One region of the Streptomyces sp. WAC03905 genome, then DNA from elsewhere that is predicted to be linked to it. Evidence: riboswitches for the same ligand, from Rfam matches in the RefSeq annotation. Region 1 holds a riboswitch; each other region holds the start of a gene.
What was found. Region 1 has a riboswitch for cobalamin ahead of AC2RP6_RS15110 (ribonucleoside-diphosphate reductase subunit alpha). Riboswitches for the same ligand answer to the same signal wherever they lie in the genome.
Positions count from the first base shown of each region.

Region 2: linked by a shared signal. The riboswitch ahead of metE (5-methyltetrahydropteroyltriglutamate--homocysteine S-methyltransferase) and the one ahead of AC2RP6_RS15110 (ribonucleoside-diphosphate reductase subunit alpha) in region 1 are both predicted to bind cobalamin.
Region 3: linked by a shared signal. The riboswitch ahead of AC2RP6_RS07870 (CoA-acylating methylmalonate-semialdehyde dehydrogenase) and the one ahead of AC2RP6_RS15110 (ribonucleoside-diphosphate reductase subunit alpha) in region 1 are both predicted to bind cobalamin.
Region 4: linked by a shared signal. The riboswitch ahead of AC2RP6_RS07835 (prenyltransferase/squalene oxidase repeat-containing protein) and the one ahead of AC2RP6_RS15110 (ribonucleoside-diphosphate reductase subunit alpha) in region 1 are both predicted to bind cobalamin.

Region 1 is NZ_JBXYDZ010000003.1:2,850,155-2,855,276, forward strand. Features, by position in the region: gene AC2RP6_RS15095 (carbon starvation CstA family protein) at 1-505, shown strand, start outside; gene AC2RP6_RS15100 (CstA-like transporter-associated (seleno)protein) at 502-699, shown strand; gene AC2RP6_RS15105 (GNAT family N-acetyltransferase) at 785-1,282, shown strand; cobalamin riboswitch at 1,334-1,455, shown strand; gene AC2RP6_RS15110 (ribonucleoside-diphosphate reductase subunit alpha) at 1,592-3,979, shown strand; gene AC2RP6_RS15115 (ribonucleotide-diphosphate reductase subunit beta) at 3,979-4,995, shown strand; gene AC2RP6_RS15120 (hypothetical protein) at 5,081-5,122, opposite strand, start outside.
Region 2 is NZ_JBXYDZ010000003.1:1,091,448-1,096,569, reverse strand. Features, by position in the region: gene AC2RP6_RS07910 (hypothetical protein) at 328-606, opposite strand; gene AC2RP6_RS07905 (5'-nucleotidase) at 797-1,741, opposite strand; cobalamin riboswitch at 1,909-2,127, shown strand; gene metE (5-methyltetrahydropteroyltriglutamate--homocysteine S-methyltransferase) at 2,287-4,611, shown strand; partial or broken gene AC2RP6_RS07895 (CbtA family protein) at 4,732-5,122, opposite strand, start outside.
Region 3 is NZ_JBXYDZ010000003.1:1,082,614-1,087,735, forward strand. Features, by position in the region: gene AC2RP6_RS07860 (short-chain fatty acyl-CoA regulator family protein) at 218-1,621, shown strand; gene AC2RP6_RS07865 (cobalamin-binding protein) at 1,631-2,545, opposite strand; cobalamin riboswitch at 2,608-2,778, shown strand; gene AC2RP6_RS07870 (CoA-acylating methylmalonate-semialdehyde dehydrogenase) at 2,974-4,473, shown strand; gene AC2RP6_RS07875 (acyl-CoA dehydrogenase family protein) at 4,470-5,122, shown strand, end outside.
Region 4 is NZ_JBXYDZ010000003.1:1,073,418-1,078,539, forward strand. Features, by position in the region: gene AC2RP6_RS07830 (prenyltransferase/squalene oxidase repeat-containing protein) at 1-2,136, opposite strand, end outside; cobalamin riboswitch at 2,265-2,396, opposite strand; cobalamin riboswitch at 2,444-2,582, shown strand; gene AC2RP6_RS07835 (prenyltransferase/squalene oxidase repeat-containing protein) at 2,692-4,104, shown strand; gene AC2RP6_RS07840 (DUF4430 domain-containing protein) at 4,167-4,661, opposite strand; cobalamin riboswitch at 4,799-4,940, opposite strand.

The DNA.
Region 1 (5,122 bases):
CGCGGTCGCCCTGGCCGTCTGCACCACGCTGCTGGTGAAGTCCGGCCGGCTCAAGTGGGCGTGGGTGACGGGCGTGCCGCTGGTCTGGGACGCCACCGTGACCCTCACCGCGAGCTACCAGAAGGTCTTCTCCGACGACGTGAAGGTCGGCTTCTTCGCCCAGCGCGACAAGTACCAGGCCGGCATCGACGCCGACAAGGTCCTCGCCCCGGCCAAGAACATGGACGACATGCACACCGTCGTCACCAACGCCACGGTCGACGGCGTCCTGTGCGCCCTCTTCGCGGTCCTGATCATCGTGGTCCTCGCCGACGCGCTGCGGACCTGCCTCAAGGCCGTCCGCGACCCCGGTTCGGCGACGCTGTCCGAGGTCCCGTGGACCGAGTCGAAGATCGTGGCCCCGGCCGGTCTGATCGCCACCCCCGAGGAGCGGGCGGAGCTCGCCGCCGCCGCGGCGGCGGATCGCGACCCGGGCGGCGGGCAGGTCAAGGAGCCGGTGGGGTGAGCGGCGTACGCGCCGCCCTGGCCCGGGCGAGGTACTACGTACGGGAGTTCTCGGGGGAGGCCGCCTACGACCGCTACGTGGCCCACGCCCGCTCCCACGACCCGGACGCGGAGGTCCTCACCCGCCGCGCCTTCGAGCGCGCCCGCACCGACGCCCGCGAGGCGGACCCCCGCGAGGGCTTCCGCTGCTGCTGAGCCCCACCGACCGACAGGCCCCGCCGCACCCCGCGGCGGGGCCTGCGCGCGTCCCCCGCCGGGGACGTCCTGCACACTCGACCGCATGGACATGGTGATCAGAACGGCGGTGCCCGCCGACTACGAGACGCTGGGCGGGATCACGGCGCAGGCCTACCTCGCCGACGGGCACCTGGACTTCAACGAGGACGACGCCTATCTGCACGTGCTGCGCGACGTGGCCGGCCGTGCCGCACGGGCCGAGGTGCTCGTCGCCGAGCGCGACGGGCGGGTCCTGGGCGGGGTGACCTTCGCCGCACCCGGCAGCCCGCTCGCCGACATCGCCGGTCCGGACGAGGCGGAGTTCCGGATGCTGGCGGTCGCCCACGCGGCCCGGGGCCAGGGCGCCGGCGAGGCCCTGGTGCGGGCCTGCATCGAGCGGGCGCGGGCGATCGAGGGCGTCACGGGCGTCGTCCTGTCCACCCAGCGCAGCATGGCCGGGGCCCACCGGATCTACGTGCGGCTGGGCTTCGAGCGCACGCCGGAGCGGGACTGGGCGCCCATCGAGGGCCTGAAACTCCTGACGTACCGACTCAAGCTGTAGCCACGCCGACACTACATGTTGGGGGTGCCGCACAAGGGCGCCCCCACATGTATGCTCATGCCTGCTGTCGCCGCAGGGGAATCCGGTGGGAATCCGGAACTGTCCCGCAACGGTATGAAGTGTCCGACAACCGGACACCAAGTCCGATGACCTGCCGTCAGCGCGCCCGGATCGACCGAACCGGGTGCCGACACGTCCGGGCCTCGCGGTTGGGCCGGTGGACGCCGTGCGGTGTGCCCGTTCTGCCACGCCCGCATGCGCCCGCGCCCGCCCGCCGTTGCCCGGGCCGAGCGAGGGAGAGCTTCCGCCGTGACCATCGCGCCTTCCGCACCGCGCGCCGAGTCCGTTTCTGGCGACAACACCGAGGGCCCGGGGGCCACGCTGCTGCGTACCCTCACCGAACTGACGGCGGACCTCCCCGACACCGACCCCGGCCGCGTCGCCGCCGCCGCGCTCCGCGGCCGCAGTTCCGCCGCCGACGAGGCCGAACTGCGGGGGCTGGCCACCGAGTCCGCCGCCGGGCTGATCTCCGAGGACCCCGCGTACTCGAAGCTCGCCGCCCGCCTGCTGACGCTGGCCGTGCGCGACGAGGCCGCGAGCCAGGGCTCCACCTCCTTCTCCGCCTCCGTCGAGGTCGGCCACCGCGAGGGCCTGATCGCCGACCGCACCGCCGCGTTCGTACGCGCGCACGCGAGCCGCCTGGACGCGCTGGTCGAGCACACCCTCGCCGAGGGCGCCGACGACCGCTTCGGCTTCTTCGGCCTGCGCACCCTGCACAGCCGCTACCTGCTGCGCCACCCCATCACCCGTCAGGTCATCGAGACCCCGCAGTTCTTCATGCTGCGCGTGGCCTGCGGTCTCGCCGCGGACGAGAGCGTCCAGGCCGTCGAGGAAGTCGCCTCGCTCTACCGGCTGATGAGCCGCCTCGACTACCTGCCCTCCTCCCCGACGCTCTTCAACTCCGGCACCCGGCACCCGCAGATGTCCTCCTGCTACCTGCTGGACTCCCCGCTGGACGAGCTGGACTCGATCTACGACCGCTACCACCAGGTCGCGCGCCTGTCCAAGCACGCGGGCGGCATCGGCCTGTCGTACTCCCGCATCCGCGCCCGCGGTTCCCTGATCCGCGGCACCAACGGCCACTCCAACGGCATCGTGCCGTTCCTGAAGACCCTCGACGCCTCCGTCGCCGCGGTCAACCAGGGCGGCCGCCGCAAGGGCGCCGCCGCGGTGTACCTGGAGACCTGGCACGCGGACATCGAGGAGTTCCTGGAGCTCCGCGACAACACCGGTGAGGACCAGCGCCGCACCCACAACCTCAACCTCGCCCACTGGGTCCCCGACGAGTTCATGCGCCGCGTGAACGCCGACGCCGAGTGGTCGCTGTTCTCCCCGGCCGACGTGCCCGAGCTGGTCGACCTGTGGGGCGACGCGTTCGACGCCGCCTACCGCAAGGCCGAGGCGGACGGCCTGGCCCGCAAGACCATGCCCGCCCGCGACCTGTACGGCCGGATGATGCGCACCCTCGCGCAGACCGGCCAGGGCTGGATGACCTTCAAGGACGCCTCCAACCGGACGGCGAACCAGACCGCCGAGCCGGGCACCGTCGTCCACTCCTCGAACCTGTGCACCGAGATCATCGAGGTCACCGACGACGGCGAGACGGCCGTCTGCAACCTCGGCTCGGTCAACCTGGGCGCCTTCGTGCTCACGGACACGGGCGAGATCGACTGGGAGCGCCTCGACGAGACCGTCCGCACGGCCGTCACCTTCCTCGACCGCGTGGTGGACATCAACTTCTACCCGACCGAGCAGGCCGGCCGCTCCAACGCCCGCTGGCGTCCGGTGGGCCTGGGCGCGATGGGCCTCCAGGACGTCTTCTTCAAGCTCAAGCTGCCCTTCGACTCCCCCGAGGCGAAGGCGCTGTCCACCAAGCTCTCCGAGCGCATCATGCTGGCCGCGTACGAGGCCTCCTGCGACCTCGCCGAGCGCAGCGGCCCGCTGCCCGCCTGGGAGCAGACCCGCACCGCGCGCGGTGTCCTGCACCCGGACCACTACGGCGTCGAGCTGAACTGGCCGGAGCGCTGGGACGCGCTGCGCGCCCGCGTCGCCGAGACCGGCATGCGCAACTCCCTGCTGCTGGCGATCGCCCCGACGGCCACGATCGCCTCGATCGCCGGCGTCTACGAGTGCATCGAGCCGCAGGTCTCCAACCTCTTCAAGCGCGAGACCCTCTCGGGCGAGTTCCTCCAGGTGAACGGCTACCTGGTGGAGGAGCTGAAGGCGCTCGGCGTGTGGGACGCCCAGACCCGTGAGGCGCTGCGCGACTCCTCGGGCTCGGTGCAGGGCTTCGGCTGGATCCCGGCCGAGGTGCGCGAGCTGTACCGCACGGCGTGGGAGATCCCGCAGCGCGGCCTGATCGACATGGCGGCGGCCCGTACGCCGTTCCTCGACCAGTCGCAGTCGCTGAACCTGTTCCTGGAGACGCCCACCATCGGCAAGCTCAGCTCGATGTACGCGTACGCCTGGAAGCAGGGCCTGAAGACCACGTACTACCTGCGCTCGCGCCCCGCGACGAAGATCGCCCGCGCCGCGCAGGCCGCCACCGCCGCTCCGGTGGCCCTCCCGCAGGCCGTCGACGCCGAGGCGCTGGCCTGCTCCCTTGAGAACCCCGAGTCCTGCGAGGCGTGCCAGTAATGAGCTCCACCGACAAGAAGAACCTCCTGGACCCGGGCTTCGAGCTGACGCTCCGTCCGATGCGCTACCCGGACTTCTACGAGCGCTACCGGGACGCGATCAAGAACACCTGGACCGTCGAGGAGGTCGACCTCCACTCGGACGTCGCGGACCTCGCGAAGCTGACGCCCGCCGAGCAGCACATGATCGGCCGTCTGGTCGCGTTCTTCGCGACGGGCGACTCGATCGTCTCGAACAACCTGGTGCTGACCCTCTACAAGCACATCAACTCCCCGGAGGCGCGCCTGTACCTGTCGCGCCAGCTGTTCGAGGAGGCCGTGCACGTCCAGTTCTACCTGACGCTGCTCGACACCTACCTGCCCGACCCGGACGACCGTGCGGCCGCCTTCGACGCGGTCGAGGAGATCCCGTCGATCCGCGAGAAGGCGCAGTTCTGCTTCAAGTGGATGGACTCGGTCGAGAAGATCGAGCGGCTGGAGACGCAGGCCGACCGCCGCCGCTTCCTGCTGAACCTGATCTGCTTCGCGGCGTGCATCGAGGGCCTGTTCTTCTACGGCGCCTTCGCGTACGTGTACTGGTTCCGCTCGCGCGGTCTGCTGCACGGCCTGGCCACCGGCACCAACTGGGTGTTCCGTGACGAGACCATGCACATGAACTTCGCCTTCGAGGTCGTGGACACGGTCCGCAAGGAGGAGCCCGAGCTCTTCGACGACGCGCTCCAGCAGCAGGTCACCGACATGCTGAAGGAGGCCGTGGAGGCGGAGCTGCAGTTCGGCCGCGACCTGTGCGGCGACGGCCTGCCGGGCATGAACACCGAGTCGATGCGCGAGTACCTGGAGTGCGTCGCGGACCAGCGCCTGGTCCGGCTCGGCTTCCCGCCGGTGTACGGCTCGCAGAACCCGTTCTCGTTCATGGAGCTGCAGGGCGTCCAGGAGCTGACGAACTTCTTCGAGCGCCGCCCGTCGGCCTACCAGGTCGCGGTCGAGGGCACGGTCGACCTGGACGAGGACTTCTAGGGGCACCGGGGCACCGAGAGCCGGGACGCGAGGTGATCGCGTCCCGGCTCTTCGCGTTCCGGGGCGGGGAGGAGGCCGGTGCCGGTCAGTGGGCGAGGCGTCCGCGGCGCCGGCCTGGCCGCGGGCC
Region 2 (5,122 bases), 1.8 Mb from region 1:
CGAGGAATTCAATTCCGAGCGACGCAGGGGGATTCCTCCCGTGCTGTGGCCGTTCTTCGCGCCGGACCCGGACCGGTACTACCGATGGCGGGTCCAGCTGGATTGCGCTTGCAACAAGGAGCTGATTTCGCCGGACGACCGCACCCCGCCGAGCGAGAGGCAGTGGCGCGGCCTTGGGGACGGTGAAGCATTGCCGCAGGGACAGGTGTACTGCCGGCACGATGATTCCGTCGATGCCCCCTACCGCGACATCATTGAGTGGGGAGCCCGACGGGAGGTGAGGCCAGCACGCCAGCCCGGCGGGCCGCCGCATTTCGGGCCTGAATCTCACGCGGATTGCTCCCCGCCACCGTGGTGCCGGTCTTCGGCGGCGCTGCGCATGTGGGCGGCGACGACCTTGCCAAGCCGCCGGTACACCGACATCGGCTCGATGAAGCCCCGCTCCTCGCACACCTCCGCGCACGAGAGCCCGCGAAGAGGCACGGGCAACCGTCGGTCGCTGAGGAGTTGTTCGAGCAGGACGGCCCCGCCGGCCACTCCGAGGTCATGCTTCGTGAGATCCAGTGGCTGGCCGAAGCCTGCGAGCCCTACGTACCGGTTGGGCATGCTGGCCTCCGCTCTTCACGCGACCACGCAGGGTCGCTGCTCTGATCCGGCCCATTCCCCCGGTGCAATGCGATGGTCCGAACTCCGATCGTGACAGGAACCACTGACAGCCACGCCGCCCGGACGCGAGGCAGGCTTTGCCTGAGCTGGCTCGACCCGCCGTCAGCAGCCGGCTGCAACAGCCCGCGTTTCATGCCGGCCCCGACGGATGAGCGTTGACGACTCCGAACGGCACGTGGACGCTCGGGGTGGCCGGTGCCGTGCCGTTCAGGTGGGAGACCTGGTCGTCGAAGAAGATGTGCGGGTCGAGGGCGCTCATCACGGCGGCCTTGTCGATGCCGCCGAGGAAGAAGGCGTCGTTGACGCGCAGGCCCCACTGCTTCAGGCTCCGCACGGCACGTTCGTGTGCGGGGGCGTCCCGGGCGGTGACCAGGGACACCCGGAGACGGGGCTGGTAGGCGGGATCCTTGTGGCGCTCCTCCTCTTCGCGACGCTGGATGCGGTTGATGCCGGCAAGGAATTCTTTCAAGGGTCCGGGGTCGTGAGGGGTGGTCACATTGAGGACCTCGTACGCGCGGAACCCCTCGATGCCGACCGTGCGGAAGACCTGCTCGGAGGAATCCCCGGCCAGTACGCCGTCGAAGTCGAAGGCGATGCGGAGTTCCTGGTCGGCTTCGTCATCGACCCGCTCCGTCGCGAGTACGTGTCCCGCCGGCATTCCGTCGGTCACCGCTTCCCGAACATCGGATCCGTTGGCCGAGAGGAACAAGGACATGTTCAAGGCGGGCATGAAGCGGTGTGACGGCCGGCCCTGCTGGAAGACGGCCCGACTGATGTGCAGGCCGTGCGCCGCGATGGAGCGCATGACGCGGAGTCCGGTATCCGGGTCGTTGCGCGACAGGATGATGACCTCGACCAGTGGATCGGAGGGATCCGCGAGGTCGTTGAGCGACAGCAGGCGCCGGACGAAGGGGAAGGCCACTCCCTTGGTCAGGATGTCGTCCACATGGTCTTCTTGGTAGGACCGGTACGCGTCCTCGCCCTGTTCCCGGAAGACCGTGTCGCAGTCGGTGAGGTCGAAGAGGGCGCTCGAGGCGATCCCGATGACGAGGCGGTCGGACAGGTCGTACTTCATCTCGCCCCCTGCTGGCACACGTGCAACATTGAGAGGGTTATCGCCTGTTTGAATATGCCGAAAACATGTGCGATCTCTGCTCGGTGACCAGCTGCGCTCCGGGCGGCTGTGTCTCGTTCGCTCGTCCGAATAATGGACGGCGGTCGTCGCCCAGCGGGCGCACGGCCTAGGCTGGCCGGGCAGCTGGTTCGCCCCGTCCGCCAGGCGGGATGCGTCGTAAGAGGGAACCCGGTGGGAATCCGGGACTGCCCCGCAGCGGTGAGCGGGAACGACCGCCGTCATACGCACTGGGACCGTGAGGTCCTGGGAAGCGACGGCCAGTAGGTGCCGGCCCAGTGGCCTGCGTGCCCGCGAGTCCGAAGACCTGCCCGTTGCCCGCACGCGGACGATTCCGTGTGCGGACATCCCGGTGACCTCGTGGGCGGGTCGGCGTACAGAGCGAGAACGGCCGGCCGTAGGGGTCGGGGCCGTCCGCTTCCGGTACCCCTTCGTGCCTGACGTGTCCCATCGGGATCTCAGGGATTCATCTCGCGAAGGAGATCTCCGTGACCACCCAGTCTGCAGCAGCGGCAGCAGGTGCCACCGTCCACGGCTACCCCCGTCAGGGCGGGAACCGTGAACTGAAGAAGGCGATCGAGGGCTACTGGAAGGGCCGCGTCACCGCCGACGCCCTCCACGCCACCGCTGCCGGCCTGCGCCGTACCGCCTGGCAGCAACTCGCCGCGGCCGGCCTCACCGAAGTACCCACCGGGGACTTCTCGTACTACGACCACGTCCTGGACACCACCGTCATGGTCGGCGCGGTCCCCGCACGCCACCGGGCCGCGGTCGCCGCCGACCCACTGGACGGCTACTTCGCGATGGCCCGGGGCACACAGGACGTGCCGCCGCTGGAGATGACCAAGTGGTTCGACACCAACTACCACTACCTGGTCCCCGAGCTGGGGCCGGACACCGTCTTCACCGCCGACCCCGCGAAGCAGGTCGCCGAGCTCGGAGAGGCCCTCGCCCTCGGTCACACCGCCCGTCCCGTCCTGGTCGGTCCTGTCACCTACCTGCTGCTGGCCAAGCCTGCACCCGGCGTGGCGGCGGACTTCCAGCCGTTGACCCTGCTCGACCGGCTCCTGCCCGTATATGCCCAGGTCCTGGCAGCCCTGCGTGCCGCCGGCGCCGAGTGGGTGCAGCTGGACGAGCCCGCCCTGGTGCAGGACCGCACCCCGGCCGATCTCAACGCGGCCGCCCGCGCCTACCGTGACCTGGGCGCACTCACCGACCGGCCCAAGCTGCTCGTCGCCTCCTACTTCGACCGGCTCGGGGAGGCCCTGCCCGTCCTGGCGAAGGCGCCCGTCGAAGGCCTCGCCCTCGACTTCACCGGCCCGGCCGCCGCTCAGCTCGACGACCTCGCGGCCGTGGGCGGACTGCCCGGCAAGCGCCTGGTCGCCGGGGTCGTGGACGGCCGCAACATCTGGGTCAACGACCTGGAGAGGTCCCTGACCACCCTCGGGACCCTGCTCGGCCTGGCCGACAGGGTGGACGTGGCAGCCTCGTGCTCCCTGCTGCACGTCCCGCTCGACGCCGCCGCGGAACGGGACGTCGACCCGCAGATCGTGCGCTGGCTCGCCTTCGCCCGGCAGAAGGCCGCCGAGATCGCGACCCTCGCGAAGGGCCTCAGGTCCGGCACCGCGGCGGTGGCCGGTGAGCTCTCCGCCAACCGGGCCGCCCTCGCCTCCCGGACAGCCTCCCCCATCACGCACGACCCGGCCGTCCGCGCCCGTACCGCGGCCGTCACCGACGCCGACGGCCGCCGCGCCCAGCCCTACGGCGAGCGCGCCGCCGCCCAGCGGGCCCATCTGGGTCTGCCCCTGCTGCCGACCACCACGATCGGTTCGTTCCCGCAGACCGACGAACTGCGCGCGGCCCGTGCCGACCTGCGGGCCGGACGGATCGACCCGGCCGGGTACGAGGCCCGCATCAAGGGCGAGATCGAGGAGGTGATCTCCTTCCAGGAGAAGACCGGTCTGGACGTCCTGGTGCACGGCGAGCCCGAACGCAACGACATGGTCCAGTACTTCGCGGAGCAGCTGACCGGCTACCTCGCCACGCAGCACGGTTGGGTCCAGTCCTACGGCACCCGCTACGTCCGCCCGCCGGTGCTGGCCGGGGACGTCTCCCGGCCCGATCCGATGACCGTCCGCTGGACCTCGTACGCGCAGTCCCTGACGGCCAAGCCGGTCAAGGGCATGCTGACCGGGCCGGTCACCATGCTCGCCTGGTCCTTCGTGCGGGACGACCAGCCGCTGGGCGACACCGCCCGCCAGGTCGCGCTCGCCCTGCGGGACGAGGTGAACGACCTGGAGGCGGCCGGGACGTCGGTGATCCAGGTCGACGAGCCGGCTCTCCGTGAGACCCTGCCGCTGCGCGCCGCCGGCCACGCCGACTACCTGGCCTGGGCCACCGAGGCGTTCCGCCTGACGACCTCCGGGGTCCGGCCGGATACCCAGATCCACACCCACATGTGCTACGCCGAGTTCGGCGACATCGTGCAGGCCATCGACGACCTCGACGCGGACGTCATCAGCCTGGAGGCCGCCCGCTCGCACATGCAGGTCGCTCGGGAACTGGCCGCCCACGGCTACCCCCGCGAGGCCGGGCCGGGCGTGTGGGACATCCACTCCCCGCGCGTCCCCAGTTCTGAGGAAGCGGCCGCTCTGCTGCGGACGGGCCTGGAGGCCATTCCGGCCGAGCGGCTGTGGGTCAACCCCGACTGCGGGCTGAAGACCCGTGGCTGGCCCGAGACCCGTGCGTCCCTGGAGAACCTGGTGGTCGCTGCCCGTGAGGTCCGCGCCGGCCTTGCCCGCGACCACGCCTGACCTGCACGAACAGAGCCCTGGCGTCCCGGTTGTCCGGGGCGCCAGGGCTCTGAAGGTGGCTTCGGTGCGAGGATCAGCCGAGGGCGAGACCGGCTGCGGGGCCGTAGCTTCCCTACCGGCGCGGTCAGCGCGGTGGGCCAGGAGCCGCTGGGCGAGGACGCCGAAGACGACGGCGAACACGACCCACATCACGACCTGGACGGTCACCGATGCGACCCGGAACTCCCACAGCAGGGCCGGGGGGAACTCGGGCTTGACGGCGTCCGTGTTGTCCGGGAGTACCTGTCAGGCCAGCGCCGCGGCGGCGACGAAAGCGGCGCCCGCCGTCAGCGTCGCGTTCCAGTTGCCCAGCCGCGGGGCCAGCCGGCGGCCCGCGATGAGCGCGCCGACGCCGGGCAGGACGCTGAGCAGGATTATCAGGAAGAACAGCGTGGTGCGCTGCCCGATGGTGTCGGGATTCCCGACGGCCGGCGGGTTGGCCGGGTACTTCAGGAACGGCACGAAGTAGACC
Region 3 (5,122 bases), 1.8 Mb from region 1:
GTCAGGGCGCGAGTCGGGCTCCGTCCAGTCGGCCCGGCCGCCGGGGGTCCGGCGGGCCGCACGACAGACTCTGACAGCGGCACGCAGTGCCATCAATGCCGCACATCTGCCAACTTCTGCGAATCTTCTGCGGCCGAATTGCCAAGCTTGCAAAGGTTGGCGTGGGCAGGATCGTGCGTACGCTGAAGCCCTGGCGGGAGCGGCTGAAGGAGCCCAGGTGAGCAAGACGTACGCGGGAGCGCGGCTGCGGCGGCTGCGCGAGGAGCGCCGGATGAGCCAGGCCGAGCTGGCCCGGGTCCTGGCCATCTCCCCCAGCTACCTGAACCAGATGGAGCACGACTCCCGGCCATTGACCGTGCCTGTCCTGCTGCGGCTGACCGAGGCGTTCGGCGTGGACCCCGGCTTCTTCTCCGAACGCGACACCAGCCGGCTGGTGGCCGATCTGCGCGAGGCACTGGCGGGCGAGATCGCCGGGGCCCGCGTCTCTTCTTCGGACCTCGCCGAGCTCGCGACCCGGATGCCGGCGGTGGCCTCCGTCCTGCTGGACCTCGGTCGGCGCAGCCAACTCCTGGCCGAGCGGCTGGCCGACACCGCCGACGGCCGGGACGGTGGACCGGCCGCGCCGCGTTCACCGCACGAGGAGATCCGCGAGTTCTTCTACCGCCGCCAGAACTACCTCCACGACACCGACGTCGCCGCCGAGGGCCTCGCCCGGGAGATGGGCATCCGCCCGGGAGAGGTCGTCCGGCTGCTGTCGAAGCGCCTGGCCGACCACCACGGGATCCGGCTCACCTCGGACTCCGACCGCCTGCACCACTTCGATGCCGGAACGCGGGTCCTGCACCTGTCCGGTCGGCTCCGCCCCGGCCAGCAGGCGTTCCGCATAGCCACCCAGCTGGCGCTCCTGGAACACGGGGACGAGCTGGACCGGCTGGCCGCCGAGGACTTCGATCCGGGCTCCCCCGCCCACAGCCTGGCCCGCATCGGCATCGCCAACTACTTCGCCGCCGCACTGATCCTCCCGTACCGCGCCTTCCACACGGCCGCCGAAGAGTTCCGCTACGACATCGAACGCCTCACCGACCACTTCGGCCTCGGCTACGAGACCGTCTGCCACCGCCTGAGCACCCTGCAACGTCCCAGGCTGCGCGGGGTGCCGTTCTCCTTCGTGCGGGTCGACCGGGCCGGGAACATGTCCAAGAGGCAGTCGGCGACCGGGTTCCACTTCTCCCGCGCGGGCGGCACCTGTCCGCTGTGGAACGTGTACGAGGCCTTCGCCGCGCCCAGCCGGATCCACGTCCAGGTCGCCGCCATGCCCGACGGCCAGCGTTACCTGTGGACCGCCCGGGCCGTCACCCGGCACCGCGGCGGCTGGGGCGAGCCCGGCAAGACCTTCGCCATCGGGCTTGGCTGCGAGATCCGGCATGCGTCCCGGCTCGTCTACTCCGACGGCCTCGACCTGGACAACGCCTCCGCCGCCACCCCCATCGGCATGGGATGCCGGCTCTGCGAACGCCTCGACTGCCCCCAGCGCGCCGTCCCGCCCCTCGGCCGGACACTCACCGTTGACGAGAACAGCAGCACGTTCATCCCCTACCCCGTCGCCCGGGACCGGGGCTGAGGATCCGGCTCACCGCAGCCGCCGAGCCTCCGCCTCGGTCACCGGGTCCCCCGCCCGTACGCCGTGGAGCACGTGGGCGAGCACCTCGGCGCCGCGGACCACGCGGGGGCCCGGCCGGTTGAAGTACGCAGGTCCGTCCAGGACCCACACCTCGCCGGCCGCCACGGCGGGCAGTTCGTGCCAGCCCGGCTGGGCGGTGAGCAGGTCGAGCTCCGTCATGGTCCGCTCGGGCGGGAAACCGCACGGGAGCACGAGGATCACGTCCGGGCGGGCCTCGCGTACCGCCTCCCACGTCATCGGCTTGGTGTGCTCACCGGGCTCGGCCAGGAGCGCTTCGCCGCCGGCCGCGGCGATCTGCTCCGGTACCCAGTGGCCGGCGGGCCAGAGCGGGTCGAGCCACTCGATGGCGACGACCCGGGGCCGCGCTCGCCCCGCCGTGCGGCGCCGGACCTCGGCCAGGCGGCCACGCAACTCCGTGCGTCGCCGCTCGGCAGCCTCCCCCACCCCCAGCAGCTCGCCCACCGTGACCAGGCAGTCCAGTACGTCGTCCAACGTCCGCGGCTCCAGGCTCAGCACCCGGGGGCCGGCGTCCATGACGCGCACCGCGTGGGAGACCGCCTCGTAGGACACCGCGCAGACCTGGCAGAGGTCCTGGGTGAGCAGGACGTCCGGTGCGAGGGCGGCGAGCGCCTCCGTGTCCAGGGTGTAGAGCGAGGATCCACTGTGTGCCGCGCCGCCCACCGCGGTGGAGATCTCCCGGCTGGTGAGCACGTCCGCGTCGAATTCGGCCCGGGTCACGACGGGTACGGAGGCGACCGCTGCGGGCGGCCAGTCGCATTCGTGGGTGCGTCCGACCAGGTCGGAGACGAGTCCGAGGTCCGCCACGATGTCGGTGGCCGCCGGGAGCAGGGAGACGATGCGCATACGGCGACTCTAGGCCCGCCCGAGCGGTGAGTCTGGACTTACTAGGACGTCCAACTATATGTTCCTGGCACAAGGTCCGCGGTGCAGGGAAGCCGGTGTGAATCCGGCACGGTCCCGCCACTGTGACCGGGGAGTGTGCTGCCATCCACACGCCACTGACGAAGTCTGTCGGGAAGGCGGGCGGCGCGCGGGGATCCGGGAGTCAGGATACCGGCCGCGGATTGTTCCCGCGTTTGTCCACGAGGATGGAGCAGACACGCATGGCACCGGTTTGTACCCACGACCCTGGTGATCCGGCGGAGCGCACGCACACCACTTCCGTGCGCTCGTAGTTCCCACGGCTTTCCGCAGCGGCACACCCCCATCAGGGTGTCGTCCGCCGGTCTGCCGTGCCATCCCCGGATCCAACCTGACGAGAGCAGGCACCCATGGTCCGTGAACTCACCCATTTCATCGGCGGAAAGCACACCACCGGCACCTCCGGACTCTTCGCCGACGTGTACGACCCCAACACCGGCGCCGTCCAGGCGCGCGTGCCCCTGGCCGGGCGCGCCGACACCGAGGCCGCCATCGCCAACGCCGAGGAGGCGCAGGTCGATTGGGGGCAGTGGAACCCTCAGCGACGCGCCCGCGTGCTGCTGCGCTTCCTCCAGCTCGTCGAAGGCGAACGCGAGAGCCTGGCCAGGCTTCTGTCTTCCGAGCACGGCAAGACCGTGGCCGACGCCCACGGCGACCTGCAACGCGGCCTGGAGGTGGTCGAGTTCGCCGCCGGGATCCCGCACCTCCTCAAGGGGGAGTTCACCGACAACGCCGGAACCGGCATCGACGTGCACTCCCTGCGCAGCCCGCTCGGCGTGGTCGCCGGCATCACGCCGTTCAACTTCCCCGCGATGATCCCGCTGTGGCAGGCCGCGCCCGCGCTGGCCTGCGGGAACGCGTTCATCCTCAAGCCGTCCGAGCGCGATCCGTCGGTACCGCTGCGGCTCGCGGAGCTGTTCCTGGAGGCGGGACTGCCGCCGGGCGTGCTCAACGTGGTCAACGGCGGCAAGGAGTCCGTCGACACCCTCCTCGAAGACCCGCGCGTCCAGGCCCTCGGCTTCGTCGGCTCGACCCCGATCGCCGCGCACATCTACGCCACCGCCGCGTCCCACGGCAAGCGCGCCCAGTGCTTCGGCGGCGCCAAGAACCACATGATCGTGATGCCGGACGCGGACCTCGACCAGGCCGTCGACGCCCTCATCGGCGCCGGCTACGGCTCGGCGGGCGAGCGCTGCATGGCCATCTCCGTCGCCGTACCCGTCGGCGAGGAGACGGCCGACCGGCTGGTCGCCGCCCTCAAGGACCGCATCGCCACCCTGAAGATCGGCCGGTCCGACGACCCGGAGGCCGACTTCGGGCCGCTGGTCAGCCGGGACGCCCTCGACCGGGTCCGCCGCTACGTCGACATCGGCGTCAACGAGGGAGCCGAACTCGTCGTCGACGGCCGCGGGTTCACTCTGGAAGGCCACGAGAACGGCTACTTCGCCGGCGCCTCCCTCTTCGACCGGGTCACCCCGCAGATGCGCGTCTACCGCGAGGAGATCTTCGGCCCCGTCCTGTCGGTCGTCCGAGCCGCCGACTTCGAGGAGGCCCTGCGCCTGCCGAGCGAGCACCCGTACGGCAACGGAGTGGCGATCTTCACCCGCGACGGGGACACCGCCCGCGAGTTCACACGCCGCGTCAACACCGGCATGGTCGGCGTCAACGTCCCCATCCCGGTACCGGTCGCCTACCACACCTTCGGCGGCTGGAAGCGCTCCGGATTCGGCGACCTGAACCAGCACGGCCCGGACTCGATCCGCTTCTACACCCGCACCAAGACCGTCACCTCGCGCTGGCCCTCCGGGGTCAAGGAAGGCGCGAGCTTCACCATCCCGACGATGGGGTGAGCGCCGTGACCACCGCCCTCACCGAGGACCAGCTCGCCCTGGCCGAGGTCACCCTCGACTTCGCCCAGGAGCAACTGGCCCCCCATGCCCTGGCATGGGACCAGGACAAGCACTTCCCCGTCGACGTCATCCGACAGGCCGCCGCCCTCGGTCTCGCCGGTGTGTACGTCCGCGAGGAACACGGCGGCTCGGGCCTGTCACGCAGCGACGGCGTCCTCGTCTTCGAAACCCTCGCCACCGGCTGCCCGTCCATCGCCGGCTACCTGTCCATCCACAACATGGTCGCCTGGATGATCGACCGCTACGGCGACGACGCCCAGCGCGCCCGCTGGCTGCCCGGCCTGTGCTCCGCGGCGACCCTGGGCAGCTACTGCCTGACCGAACCGGGCGCGGGATCGGACGCCGCCGCGCTGCGCACCCGCGCGGAGCGGCAGGGTGACCACTACGTCCTGACCGGCGTCAAGCAGTTCATCTCCGGTGCCGGATCGGCCGGCGTGTACGTGGTCATGGCGAGGACCGGCGAGTCGGGCCCGGGCGGGATCTCCGCGTTCGTCGTCGAACGCGAGGACCCGGGGGTCTCGTTCGGGCCGAACGAACGGAAGATGGGCTGGAACGCCCAGCCGACCCGCCAGGTCGTCCTCGACGGCGT
Region 4 (5,122 bases), 1.8 Mb from region 1:
CCAGGCGCCCGACGGCTTCTGGAGGGTCTTCAGGTAGGCGATGGGCTCGGCCGCGGCGGTGCTCTCCCCCGCCCGGACCTGGGCGATGACGCCCAGGGACTGGGAGAAGACGGAGGTGGCGTTGGTGTAGGCACCCTTGTCGGCGCAGGAGCGGTCGGGCGCCGGGGTCTTGGCCGGGCAGACGGCCTTGGCGAGGGCGGTGATCAGGTCCTGGCCGCCGAAGTGGCGGGGGTCGCGGCCGACGGCCTCGGCGAGCAGGGCCGCCTTGCCGAGGGAGCCGCCGCCCGCGTACTTGGTGCCAATGTTCGTCCAGGAGGCGAGGGTGCGGCCGGTGCCGTCCTTGCCGCCGTGATCGAGGAAGTCGACGATGCCGCGCAGGGCCGCGTTGTCGGCGCCGGTGGCGGCCAGGGCGTACGCACCGTCGATGGTCAGGCCGTAGTCGGCGAAGCCGGTGCCGGCGGTGCTCTCGTAGTAGTGGCCCTGGATGAGCCGGGTGGGGTCGGTGAGGTAGGCCGAGCCCTTCTTGAGGTCCGGTCCGCCCTCGGGACGGGGCGTCGGCCCGGTGGTGGGACCGGTCGGGGAGGGCGAGGGCTCGGGCTTCTTGGTGGTCAGGGTGACCAGGTCGCTCTTGGCCCCGGCGATGACGGCGGGGACGGTGGCGAACAGCAGCGGGTCGGTGCCGCCGGCCTCGAAGGCGAAAGCGCCGCTGGGCAGTTGCTGCTTGGACAGCCAGGAGACGGCCGCGTCCGCCCGGTCTGTCTCGCCCAGGTGGCGCAGGGCCTGGGCTGCGAAGCCGGTGGCGTACGCGCTGCCCACCGTGCCGTACGCGGCGGCGGGCAGGCCACCGTCCGCGAGCTGGGCCTTCTTCAGGAAGTCGCGGGCCTTGGCCACCTCCGCCTCGTGGCCGCCGGCCCGTTGGAGGGCGAGGGCGGCGAGGCCGGTGGCTCCGGGCTCGCTGTCGCAGCCGTCGCCGCGGCGGATCAGCATGCTGGTGAAGCCACCGTCCTGGCACTGCATGTCGGTCAGGCGGGCCACTGCGTCGGCGGGCGGGCGGACGCCGCCCCCGAGCAGGGCGATCACGGCCAGGGCCTGCCCCTCGGCCTGGCCGGAGGTGGTGGGAAAGTCACCCCTGACGGTGCAGCCGGGTACGGGCGTGGGGGCGTCCGATCCGCTGGTGCATACGTCCTTCACGAGGTCGCCGAGCAGGTCGTGGCCGCCGACGGCGCGGGGGTTGCCGCCCGTCGCCTCGGCCACGAGGGCGAGCCGGGCCGCGGCCGCCGCTTCCGGCGCCCGGTCCTTGCCGGACGGGTAGGCGTACGCCTCGGTGTGCTCGGGCCGGGCCAGGAAGGCGGCTACCTTCGCGGCCGCCGGGCTCTTCGGGTCGGCGGCGGCCAGGGCGAGGGCGGTCTCGGCGGTCAGGGTGTAGTTGGGGGTTTCGGAGCCCTCGTCAACGACGCGTTCGCCGTCCTTGAGCTGTGCGGTGAGCCAGCGGGTGGCCGCGGGGAGGTCGACCGCGCCGGGCGGGACGACGGGCCCGCTCGTGTCGGTGGGCTTGGGCGAGGCCCCGCCGCCGGCGCGGACGTCGTCCGGGGAGAAGGTGGGCTTGCCGGTGCTGCCGCCGACGTCCGTGCCGCCGAAGACCCACGCGTCCACGTCACCCGGCTTGGGGGTACGGGCCATCGCGCCGAGCGGGCTGTACGTCCAGTTCGCCTGCCCGGGCGAGGCCGTCCAGTAGGACCAGTAGGCAGAGGCCTGCGGGGTGAGCTGGCAGGGCTCCTTGTCCGGCGTCGGGTACTGCGTACCGGAGTTGAAGGAGCCGTAGCCGATCCGGCAGATGAAGGCGGGGCCGTCGTGGACGGTGCCGGTGGTGGTGAATCCGGCTTCGTGGAGCAGGTCGTAGCCGGTGGTCGGGGTCGTGTCGCAGCCGCGTTCGACCTTGCCGCCGAACGGGCCGAAGTCGACGGCCACGACCGCGCCGACCGTGGCCGTGCAGTCCTTGACCGGGTCGGCCGTCGCCGTCGTGGACGGCGCGAGGAAGGCGACGGTCACACCGCAGACGAGCAGCATCGCCGCCGTGATGGACAGCAGCCGATGTCTGGCGCTCGTGTGCTGGCCTGCCCACTGTTCGGTGTCCACCCGCAGCCCCCTCGTCCAGGCCGGACGGACGGGGTACGTGGCGAGACGCCCCGTGCGCGATGTCCGCAGGGGCGTTGACGACCACGCCGTAGTCCGCGACGGCGCTCTTCGTTCATGACACGGCCACAGGCAATCCGGCTCGCCCGGGACGATCGCCGGGCCTACGGTTGCGGGTCAGCGCCGGAATTCGACCGGCTTCCCCTGGGGCTGAGTACTTGTCAGCCGCCATGGAACACGGCCCCGAGTGCACCGTCAAGGTGGGATGCGTCTCATCCGGCTGCCGGGGCAGGGCACTTGGCGCCATGCTGGCGGACCCTTGATCACTGGGGTAGCGTCCTGGGCGCCACATGGGGGAACTCGGTGAGAATCCGGGGCTGACGCGCAGCGGTGTGGCACGGCGGACGCCGTGCCGAGCCCGAATGCCCGTGCGGTGACGAAGCATCAGGAAGCCGTACCACGCGTCCCGGACGGCGGCCCCTTCCCCAGGTCGTGCCGCGGTCCGCGCACGGTCCCCGGGCGAGGTCGGCCGGCGTTCGCCGATCTCAGGAGCAGGTCATGAACCGTTCCCTCACCCCCCGCCGCCTCGCGATTGCGGTCCCTGCCGCAGTCGGCGCGTTCGCCCTCGCCGTGGTGCCCGCCGCGGCCACGTCGACGCCCGCCCAGATCGCCACGTCGAAGACGAACGGTGTGGCGTACCTCAAGTCCCTTCAGGCCGCCGATGGTTCCTACGCCGGCTCTGGATTGTCCAACGAGTGGGCCTTCAGCGCCTTCGCCGCCGCGGGTACCGCGGTCGTCGACGTCGCGCCGGGCGGGGACACCACGAAGAACGCCCGGACCGTCTACCGGAACCTGCTGTCCACGTCCGGCTGGCCCTCGGCCTCCCCGGTCGTCACCGACTATGAGCGCGGCACCCTGAACGCGTACGCGGCCGGTATCGACCCGGCCCGGGTCTCCGCCTCCCGCAACCTGATCGCGAACATCTACTCCTACTGGCAGACCCCCGAGCCCGGCTACTTCGGCCCCTCCGCCAACTTCAACGGCACCGTCTTCGCCGCCCTCGCCCTCGGCGGCGCCAAGACCCAGACGGGCAGCGCCCGCATACCGCAGGCCCTCACCAACTCCCTCGTCGCACGCATCCGCGCGAACCAGCACAACGACGGCGGCTGGCAGTACAGCAAGGCCGAGGGCAACCCGACCGCTCTGGCCACCGCCGGCGACATCGACATGACCGGCGCCGCCATGGCCGCCCTGTGCGCCTCGGGCGTCCCGGGCACCGACACCGACGTCGTCCAGGCGAAGAACTTCCTCAAGAGCAAGCTCGTCACCACCTCGGGCGCCTTCAACTCGATGTACGGCGTCAACACCAGCTCCAACGGCTGGGCCGTCGCCGGGCTCAACGCCTGCGGCATCAACCCCCAGACCGGGGATTTCCTCACCACCGCCGGCAAGACCCCGATCGACTTCCTCATCGCCAACCAGTACAACCCCGGCGGCGGCTTCAAGTACAAGCCGGCCGACACCAGCCCCACCGCCTACGCCTCGATCGACTCGTTGCGCGCGGTCGCCGGCGGCGGCTTCACCTCCACCCCGCCCGTCCCGGTCACCCCGGGCGCCCCACAGTGGGTGGCCCAGTCGACGTTCACCTCGGGGACCGCCACCAAGCTGGCGCTCACCGTGGACGACGGCGCCGGCGGCCTGAAGGTCTGCTCGGTCTCCTTCACCCCGACCGGCACGACCACCACCCTCGGCGACGTCCTGAACGCGGCGACCACGGCGGCCACCCCGGCCGGCTGTGTCACCAGCGTGACGCCGTCCTCCGGCACCGGCACCATCACTGCCGTCAACGGCAAGGCCAACAGCGGCTCCAACACCTGGAAGGTGAGCGTGGACGGCTCCGCCTTCGCCGGAGCCGCCCGCAACAAGGTGATCAACGTGGGCGACACCATCGCGCTGCGCTGGGGCGCCTGAGACGTGCGACGGGCGGGGGTACGCGTCCTGCTCCCCCGCCCGTGGTGCGGCACCTGCTCGGATCAGAAGGAGGTCCAGACGAACGACACCTGGTCGCCCGCGTTCAGCTTGAACTGGCAGCCGCCGACCGGGGTGGGCGTGCCGTTGACGGATATGTTCCAGTAGGCCGAGCCGCCCCCGCTGACACCCTTGATGGTGTCGACGGAGAAGTCGTCGAACGAGGCGTACCAGGTGCCGTCCCAGGCGAAGTAGTTAAGGCGGGCGGCGTCGTCCAGGGCGGCGGTCGGGGTGGGGACCTTGCTCGGGTTGGCGCCGCCGTTGGTGCCGTCGCACTTGTGGGTGCCGCCGGTGGCGGTGGTCACGTCGTGACCCTTGGTCGTGATCTTCCCCTTGAACAGCTGCCCGTCGGGGCCCTGCACGGTGAGGTTGACCTTGACCGGGGCGTTGGTGTTGACCGGCTTGGCGTGGGCGACGGCCGGGACGGCGGTGAGGCCGGTGAGGACGAGTCCCAGGGCGGCCGTGGTGACGACGGCGTGGCGGGCGGGGCTCAGGCGCATGGAGTGGCCTTTCTGACCGGTCCGGTCGGCCGATGCGGCTCCCGCGACCGGGACGTCCCACCCGCGGCAGGCGTACGAGCGCGCTGACGTGGTGTTCCGGCGGTACCGGGCTTCGCTCTGCAGACCGTGACAGTGGAAGCGGATGCTGCCGCGCGGCGGGCATCCCGACTCGCGGCGCAGGTCAGCGCGCCACACACGGTTGCAGGTCAGCGCCGGATTCCCACCGGCTTCCCCCGATCGCACAGCCATTCGGTTGTGGCCCGGCCGCAGCCGGGCAGTGGCATCGTACGGTGCGCGCCGTTCGCGGCCAAGTACCTTTTGCAGAAGGGGTACTGAACCGCTCACCGGGCCCAGGACGGTCCGGGCGGTCCGAGGTCCGGAGCTGTTTGGCTAGCCACGAGGGCCGATGACCGCGCGGGCGAAGGGGTGCGGCGGACACCACTCCGCCGCACCCCTTCCTC